Regions from separate parts of the Streptomyces sp. NPDC003393 genome, predicted to be linked through region 2. Evidence: riboswitches for the same ligand, from Rfam matches in the RefSeq annotation. Region 2 holds a riboswitch; the other holds the start of a gene.

Region 1 (4,505 bases), on a different contig from region 2:
GCGCAAACGTGATGCAGTCCAGGGGATTCCGTTATCCGAACACGGGGTAACGCCCCCCGGACACGGAGCAGTTGGGACACAACGGAGATTCCATGCGGATCGGCGGCAATCGCCGCCAATCTACGCGCGGAGAAGTGCTTTCATCGTGAACCTTCTGCGGAGATGACGGAAAACGGTTGCGGCGAGGCGCGTCGGTCAGTATCCGCCCCCGGCCGGCGGGTAGCCGTAGCCCCCGCCCGCCGGGTTCTGGACCGGGGCGGCGTGGGCCTCGCGGTCGTAGAACGGGCGGGTGGTGGCCCGCAGCCACATCGCCACCGGGTCGAACTCGTCGGACATCGCCACGGTCGACACCGGCAGCCCGTCGGGGACCGCGACGACGGACTGCCGCATCATCGCCCGCACCGAGTCGACGGCGGACGGGGAGGTGTCGTACACGTCCAGGCCGATCGCGAGGTACGGCGCCCCGAGCGCGGGCTGCACCCAGGCGCGGCGCAGCGAGCGGACCGCCGGGGTGCGGTGGGCGTTCTGCGTCAGCAGCGCGTAGAAGTGCGGGATCTCGATGGCCGGTTCGGACAGCCTCAGCGGTCCGGCGGGCTGGCGGTCCAGGCCGGTGGCGATGCGGCGCAGATCCAGCCAGGGGATGCCGACGCCGCCGCCCGGGGCGTGCGGGTTCAGCCACAGGCCGTAGTGGTCGGGGTAGAGGACACGGGCGGCGTCGAGCGCGTCCACCACCTCGTACGACCGGTTCCAGCCGCTGGCGGACAGCTCCTGGGCGGAGGTGACACAGGGGGCGTAGCCGTGGCCGTCGACCTCCATGTGGCCGTACTGGGCGTCGGGGGAACCGGCCTGGCCGTGCCAGAGCAGCATCCAGACCTGGCCGGAGGTCGGGGTCGCGAGGGCGCGCAGCAGCGCCTCGTAGGCGTCGTGGCGTCCGGGCGTCACCTGGCGCAGTGTCTGCTCCACGTGCCCGGCCGCGGCCGTGCCGCTCGCGCTCACTTTTTACCGCCCCTTCGTACAAGCAACGTTTCGACCGAGCCGTGGCTCCAGCTTAGAGCCCGTCCGCGGGCTCGGTGCGTGGTGTCGTCGCGCGGGTGCGGGGAAGACCGTGGCCCGTCGCTCCCCCGCGGGGGGAGCCGGATCGCGCCACGGTCCCGCGCCGCTGACAGGTCTTCAGTGGCCGTACTGGTAGAACGGCCGGACCTTTTCCTTCAGCCAGCCCGCCACCGGGTCGTCCGTCACGTCCAGCAGGACCAGGTTGACGGGCCACCGGACGGGGACCTTGGCGAGGGCGCGGCCCAGGGCCTCCAGGGGGCGGGCGCGCAGGTCGTCGTCCCACTGGGAGAGCTCGACGCCTATGAACATCACCGGGTCGGCCGTCTCTATCGCGGCCAGGCAGCGGCGGGCCGCGAGGACCACGCCCGTGCCGGCGAACTCGTCGGAGGCGGCGGCCAGGAAGTCCACCGGGTCGTCCTGCCAGTCGGGTTCGAACAGCCGGACGCGGCCACCTCCCGGACCGTCCAGTTCGGTGCGCCCGGCGCGGCAGAGTTCGGCCACGGCCGGCGGGGGCAGCGGGATGCCGACCACGCCCTCCGGGTTCAGCGCGATGCCGACCTGCGGGGGCAGTCCGCGCGCGAACTCGACGGCGGGTGCGATGGCGTACGGCATGTGGGCGCCGGCGACCTGGCGGAACTGCTCCTCGGAGCTGAACACCGGAACGTAGGCCTGGCCGTCGATCTCCAGGGTGGGCAGATCGAGCGGACCGCTGTGCGGGCCACCGCCGCCGGGCAGGGGGACCCACAGGAAGCTGCGGCCCAGCACCTCGACGATCCGGCCGCCGGCCGAGGGGATGCCGATGGAGGCGGAGAGCACTTCCTCCAGCTCGTTGCCGGGCCAGCCGCCGTGCGGCTGGGGATGCGCCTGTGCCGGATAGTCGGCCGGGTAGCCCCCGGAGAAGTCCGCCGGAATGTCCATTCGCCTACCACCTGCTGGAAACCGCTGTTGTGACCGAAAGGCTATCGGGTGCCGGTGCGGGGCGGACCGGTGAAGCCGATCCGGCGCAGCGCGGCCGCCGCCTCGCGGTCCAGCAGGACCGCCGAGCCGCAGCCTCGCGGCAGCTCGCCCCGCTCCACCGCGCGCAGCAGGCGCGCCGTGGCCCTGCGGTGGCGCAGGAAGGCGTAGCGGGAGACACCGCGGCCGCGCCGGCGCATGCCGTCCGCCGCGGCCTCGGGGGTGACGTCCAGCAGGATCAGGTGGAGCGTGCCGCCGCGGCGGCGGGCGGCGCGGGCCAGCCAGCCGCGGACCCAGCTCTGCGTGCCGCAGTCGTGGACCACGACTCCCTCGCCGGAGCGCAGCGCGCGGCGCAGCGCGGCGTAGTGGGCGAGGCGGACCAGCGGACGGTAGAGCGCGTAGGGCAGGCGGGATGCGAGGCGGGCGTCCCAGCGGTCGCGGGTGTCCTGGGAGTCGATCCCCGGGCCGCGCACCGCCCGCCGCATCAGGGTCGACTTGCCGCTGCCGGGCAGGCCGGTGACCACGGCCAGGTCGTTCGGGCCGAAGAAGAGCGCGTGCGGGCCGCGGCCGGCGCGCTCGCGCAGGTCGCGCACCACGGGGACGGGCCGCCGGCCGCCGTGTTCGCGGGCCCGCGCGAGCGGCCCCCGGGCTCCGGGGCGGCCGGGCAGGTCGAGGGCGCGACTCGTGGCGTACGCCGGCGTGGTCCTGTTCAGCGTCATCGTCCTCCCCTTCGAGCGTAAAGAGAAGGTAATGCCCGGCGTCCCGCGATTTCATGCGCGTTCTGCCACGGGTCGGTCACAGACGCGGCCTGACGTGATCCGGCCCGGCGTGCAATGATGTCCGCGCCAACTGCATACAGGCCGTTTGAATCCGCGCGGGAGAGTTCCCAGCAGCCGTCTCGCTGGGGCGCCGAAGGAGCAAGTCCCTCCCTTGAATCTCTCAGGCACCGTTACCGCGCGGGCGAGGCACATCTGAAAAGCGGGCCGCTGCCGCAGCGGCTCCACCCAAGGTGCAAGCCATGACCGTCCGTCCTACGGCGGTCATGGCGAACCTCTCAGGTTCCGATGACAGATGGGGAGGACACCGATCCGTCCTCGCCCTTCCCCGCGCCGGGCCACGCTCGCGCGGGGGGATCCCCACAGCCTGGGAGACACGCCCGATGAGCAGTTCCGCACCCCGTCCGCTCCGTCATACCGCGCTCGACGCGGTGCACCGCGCGCTCGGTGCGACGATGACCGACTTCGCCGGCTGGGACATGCCGCTGCGCTACGGCTCCGAGCGCGACGAGCACATCGCCGTGCGTACCCGGGCCGGGCTCTTCGACCTCTCCCACATGGGTGAGATCACCGTCACCGGCCCGCAGGCGGCCGCCCTGCTGAACCACGCGCTGGTCGGCAACATCGCCTCCGTCGGCGTGGGCCGGGCCAGGTACACCATGATCTGCCGGGAGGACGGCGGCATCCTGGACGACCTGATCGTCTACCGGCTGGCCGAGGCCGAGTACATGGTCGTCGCCAACGCCTCCAACGCCCAGGTCGTGCTGGACGCGCTCAGCGAGCGGGCGGCCGGTTTCGACGCCGAGGTCCGCGACGACCGGGACAACTACGCGCTGATCGCCGTGCAGGGCCCGGAGTCCCCCGCGATCCTCGCCTCCCTCACCGACGCCGACCTGGACGGCCTGAAGTACTACGCCGGCCTGCCCGGCACGGTCGCCGGGGTGCCGGCGCTGATCGCGCGCACCGGCTACACCGGCGAGGACGGCTTCGAGCTGTTCGTGGCGCCGGCCGACGCCGAGAAGCTGTGGCAGGCGCTGACCGACGCCGGAGCGGACGCCGGGCTGGTGCCGTGCGGGCTGTCCTGCCGCGACACGCTGCGCCTGGAGGCGGGCATGCCGCTGTACGGGAACGAGCTGACGACCGAACTGACCCCGTTCGACGCCGGACTCGGCCGGGTGGTCAAGTTCGACAAGGAGGGTGACTTCGTGGGCCGCGAGGCACTGCTGGCCGCCGCCGAGCGCGCCGCCTCCCAGCCGCCCCGGGTGCTCGTCGGCCTGGTCGCCGAGGGCCGTCGCGTCCCGCGCGCCGGGTACCCCGTCGTCGCGGGCGGCGAGGTGATCGGCCAGGTCACCTCCGGTGCCCCCTCCCCCACCCTGGGCAAGCCGATCGCCATGGCGTACGTCGACGCCGCGCACGCCGCGCCGGGCACGCCGGGCGCCGGCGTGGACATCCGGGGCAGGCACGAGCCGTACGAGGTCGTGGCGCTGCCCTTCTACAAGCGGCAGAAGTAGGACCGGCCCGGCAGGGTGGGTCCCGGACGCCGTGTGCCGGTGTGTCGCGCCCGTACGTGCGACGGCCGGCACATCAACCTGCTCACCAGAGCTTTCAGCAGTCCCTCAGTCACCAGCAGTCCCCCGCGTACAGGAGAATTCAGGCCATGAGCAACCCCCAGCAGCTGCGCTACAGCAAGGAGCACGAGTGGCTGTCGCCCGCCGAGGACGG
Region 2 (4,505 bases):
AGCTTTCGTGACGTCGTCGTCCTGAAGATCGTCAAGCGGTTCCTCGACACCGGTGTGTCGTTGCAGAACATCCGTACGGCCGTCCAGCACCTGCGTGAGCGGGGCTTCCGTGACCTGGAGCGCATGACGCTGATGAGCGACGGCGCCACGGTCTACGAATGCACCTCCCCCGACGAGGTGCACGCCCTGCTCCAGGGCGGGCAGGGCATCTTCGGCATCGCCGTCGGCGTGGTGTGGCGTGACGTGGAGGGTGCACTGTCCCAGCTGCACGGCGAGCGCCTCGACACCGGCGAGACGCTGGTGGGCCACAACCCCGGCGACGAACTCGCCCGACGACGCAACCGGGCGGTCTGAGCGGCGCACGCGCTGCGCAGGTGACCTCGGCCGTGCTGTCCCGGTTGCCGGGCCGTGAGGTCGGGGCGGGCCCGGCTTCCGGGGCGTTGTCAGTGGTGTGGTGCAGCATCGGAGGTGTGAGAAGCGCGCCGACGATCCTGCACCTCGACATGGATGCCTTCTTCGCCCAGGCGGAGCAGGCGTCCAAGCCGAGCCTGCGCGGGAAGGCCGTGATCGTGGGCGGTCTCGGACCGCGTGGGGTGGTCTCCACCGCGTCGTACGAGGCCCGGGTCTTCGGTGTCCACTCGGCGATGCCGATGGCCCAGGCGCGGCGGCTGGCTCCGAACGCCGCGTACCTCGTCCCGCGCTTCGGCTTCTACCGGTCCATCAGCGAGCAGGTGATGGGGCTGCTGCGGGCGCTGTCGCCGCTGGTGGAGCCGCTCAGCCTGGACGAGGCGTTCGTGGACCTGGAGGCCGGGGGAGTGGCCCGGGACGCCGATTCCGCCCGGCTGGCCGGGATCCGGCTGCGCGCCGACATACGTGCCGTGACCGGTCTGACGGGCTCCGTGGGACTGGCCGCCTCCAAGATGCTCGCGAAGATCGCCTCCGAGCAGGCCAAGCCTGACGGACTGGTTCTCATCGAGCCCGGCACCGAGCGGGCCCTGCTGGGCCCCATGTCGGTGCGGACGCTGCCCGGCGTGGGCCCCGCGACCGGCGACCACCTGCGGCGGGCCGGGATCCACACGGTCGACGAGCTGGCCGAGGCGGGAGAGGACGAGCTCGTACGGCTGCTGGGCAAGGCGCACGGGCAGGCGCTGTACGCCATGGCACTGGCGCACGACGAGCGGCCCGTGGTCGCCGAGCGCGAGGCCAAGTCGGTGTCGGTGGAGGACACCTACGACGTGGACATCCACGACCGGCTGCGGGTGGGCCTGGAGGTGCAGCGGCTCGCCGACAGGTGCGTACGGAGGCTGCGCGGGGCCGGGCTGTCGGGCCGCACCATCGTGCTGAAGGTACGGCGCTACGACTTCTCCACGCTGACCCGCTCCGAGACCCTGCGCGGGCCCACCGACGATCCGGCGGTGGTGCGGGAGGCGGCGGCCCGGCTGCTGGACTCGGTGGACACCACGGGCGGGGTGCGGCTGCTCGGGGTGGGCGTGTCCGGGCTCGCCGACTACACGCAGGAGGACCTGTTCGCCCAGGCGGCCGGCGCGCGGGTGGACAGCCCCGAGGAGGAACCCGCGGACGAATCGGCGCCGGAGCAGCCGGCCCCCGCCGAGCGGCACTGGCCGGCGGGCCACGACGTACGGCACACCGCATACGGGCACGGCTGGGTCCAGGGCAGCGGCCTCGGCCGGGTCACCGTCCGTTTCGAGACGCCCGACTCCGAGCCGGGGCGGGTGCGGACCTTCCGTGTCGACGACCCCGGCCTGGAGGCGGCGGATCCGCTGCCGCTGGTGCGGCGAAGACCGGACACCACCGACGGAGACCGCGGCGTCGCCGAAGCGGCCTGCGATACGGAAGCGGCCTGCGATACGGAAGCGACCGGTGGCACGGAAGCGACCGCTGGCACGGAAGCGACCGGTGGCACGGAAGCGACCGGTGGCACGGAAGCGACCGGTGACGCGGAAGGGACCGGTGGCACCGAAGCGGTGATCGGTGGCACGGAAACCACCGGCGGCACGGAGAACACCGGGAGCGCGTCCTCGGTGGCCGGCGGGCCCTGGCCGGGGTAGCGCGCCGGGCGGACGGCGCTCGCCCTCAGCTTTCCTCGGATCCGGATCCCGCGAGTCGGCCGAAGTCGTGGTCCGCAAGGGTGGGGGGAGGCGCCACATCGAGGCCGTAGTGGTGGTAGAGCTGCAGTTCCTGCTCGGGGGAGAGGTGGCGGCCGACGCCGAAGTCGGGGGCCTCCTTGATGAGGGCCCGGTCGAAGGGGACGTGCAGTTCGCCGCCGACGAGTTCGCTGGGCTCGAGCGGCACGAAGGCGTCCCGGGAGAACAGGCCGGTGCGTATGGCGGCCCACTCCGGCACCCCGGTCGCGTCGTCGAGGTAGACCTCGTCCACCGTGCCGATCTTGGTGCCGTTCCGGTCGAACGCCTTGCGGCCGATCAGGTTGCGCGGATCGATGTCGGTCTGCACGGTCCCTCCACTAGGTCGCAACTCATTCGTAAGCACTACAAAAGAGCACAATCGGGAGAGCGGCCACTCGAGCCCGCCCCGTGGAGCCCGCTGGTACCCTGGCAAACGGCTGCTGACCCCGTGCGGGAGAGTCCTCCACCACCATCGGAGGCGCCGAAGGAGCAAATCCTCCCCGGAATCTCTCAGGCCCCTGTACCGCACGGACGAGGTCACTCTGGAAAGCAGAGCGGGTGTCGACGGATGCCGCTCTCACCGACGGTGAAAACCGGGTGCCCTCGGGCGCTCCGGTGAAGCTCTCAGGTTGAGATGACAGAGGGGGAGGCCGTCGGGGCACCCGAGCCGTGGTGTCCCTCGAAGGTCGTGTCAGACCAGGAGGCCTCCGCAATGACCGCCCAGCGCATTCCGCTCTCCGAGCTCGAAAAGGGCATTCCCTTCGAACAGCGCCACATCGGGCCCGATCAGGAGGCGCGGGCCAAGATGCTCGCGCAGGTGGGTTACGGCTCGCTCGACGAGCTCACCGCCGCCGCGGTGCCGGATGTGATCAAGAACGCCGACGCGCTCGACCTGCCGGGTGCCCGCACCGAGGCCGAGGTACTGGCGGAGCTGCGCTCCCTCGCCGACCGCAACCAGGTCCTCGGCTCGATGATCGGTCTCGGGTACTACGGCACGTTCACCCCGCCCGTCATCCTGCGCAACGTCATGGAGAACCCGGCCTGGTACACCGCGTACACCCCGTACCAGCCGGAGATCTCGCAGGGCCGCCTCGAGGCGCTGCTGAACTTCCAGACCATGGTCGCCGACCTCACCGGGCTGCCGACCTCCGGCGCCTCCCTTCTGGACGAGGGCACCGCCGCCGCCGAGGCGATGGCACTGTCCCGGCGCATGGGCAAGAACAAGAAGGGCCTGTTCCTGGTCGACGCGGACGCGCTGCCCCAGACCATCGCCGTGATCAAGACCCGCGCCGAGCCGACCGGTGTCGAGGTCGTGGTCGCGGACCTCGGTGAGGGCATCCCCGCCGAGATCGCCGGGCGCGAGATCAACGGCGTGCTCCTGCAGTACCCGGGGGCCTCCGGCGCCGTACGCGACCTCAAGCCGGTGATCGACCAGGCCCACGAACTCGGCGCGCTGGTCACCGTCGCCGCCGACCTGCTCGCCCTGACCCTGCTGAAGTCCCCCGGCGAGCTGGGCGCGGACATCGCCGTCGGCACCACCCAGCGCTTCGGCGTGCCGATGGGCTTCGGCGGCCCGCACGCCGGCTACATGGCGGTGCACGAGAAGTTCGCCCGCAGCCTGCCCGGCCGCCTGGTCGGCGTCTCCGTGGACGCGGACGGCAACAAGGCCTACCGCCTGGCCCTGCAGACCCGTGAGCAGCACATCCGCCGCGAGAAGGCCACCAGCAACATCTGCACCGCCCAGGTGCTGCTCGCCGTCATGGCCGGCATGTACGCCGTCTACCACGGCCCCGAGGGGCTGAAGGGCATCGCGCAGCGCACCCACCGCTACGCCACGATCCTCGCCGCGGGCCTGAAGGCGGGCGGCGCCGAGGTCGTCCACGGCGCCTACTTCGACACGCTCACCGTCAAGGCCGAGGGCCGGGCCGCCGAGGTCGTCGCCGCCGCCCGCGAGGCCGGCGTGAACCTGCGCCTTGTGGACGCCGACCACGTCTCGATCGCCTGCGACGAGACCACCGACCGCGCTCAACTGCGCGCCGTGTGGTCCGCCTTCGGCGTCGAGGCCCGCATCGACGCCCTGGACGCCGCCGCCGAGGACACCCTGCCCGAGGCCCTGCTGCGCACCGACGCCTACCTCACCCATCCCGTCTTCCACCAGCACCGCTCCGAGACCGCGATGCTGCGCTACCTGCGCAGGCTGGCCGACCGCGACTACGCGCTCGACCGCGGCATGATCCCGCTGGGCTCCTGCACCATGAAGCTCAACGCGACCACGGAGATGGAGCCGGTCACCTGGCCCGAGTTCGGTGGGCTGCACCCCTTCGCGCCCGCCGAGCAGGCGCAGGGCTACCTCACCCTCAT

Evidence for each region. A riboswitch is a leader RNA that binds a small molecule or an ion and turns the genes downstream of it on or off. The one in region 2 is predicted to bind glycine.
Region 1: it holds a riboswitch for glycine, as region 2 does, so the genes downstream of both, gcvT (glycine cleavage system aminomethyltransferase GcvT) here and gcvP (aminomethyl-transferring glycine dehydrogenase) in region 2, are expected to answer to the same signal.

What each region holds. Positions count from the first base shown of each region.
Region 1 is NZ_JBSFRB010000040.1:54,282-58,786, reverse strand. Features, by position in the region: gene ACWDUZ_RS30305 (enhanced serine sensitivity protein SseB C-terminal domain-containing protein) at 196-996, opposite strand; gene ACWDUZ_RS30300 (enhanced serine sensitivity protein SseB) at 1,171-1,971, opposite strand; gene ACWDUZ_RS30295 (AAA family ATPase) at 2,013-2,726, opposite strand; glycine riboswitch at 2,873-2,972, shown strand; glycine riboswitch at 2,973-3,088, shown strand; gene gcvT (glycine cleavage system aminomethyltransferase GcvT) at 3,167-4,294, shown strand; gene gcvH (glycine cleavage system protein GcvH) at 4,441-4,505, shown strand, end outside.
Region 2 is NZ_JBSFRB010000078.1:8,664-13,168, forward strand. Features, by position in the region: gene ACWDUZ_RS37850 (MerR family transcriptional regulator) at 1-354, shown strand, start outside; gene ACWDUZ_RS37855 (DNA polymerase IV) at 471-2,069, shown strand; gene ACWDUZ_RS37860 (PRC-barrel domain-containing protein) at 2,095-2,472, opposite strand; glycine riboswitch at 2,586-2,680, shown strand; gene gcvP (aminomethyl-transferring glycine dehydrogenase) at 2,857-4,505, shown strand, end outside.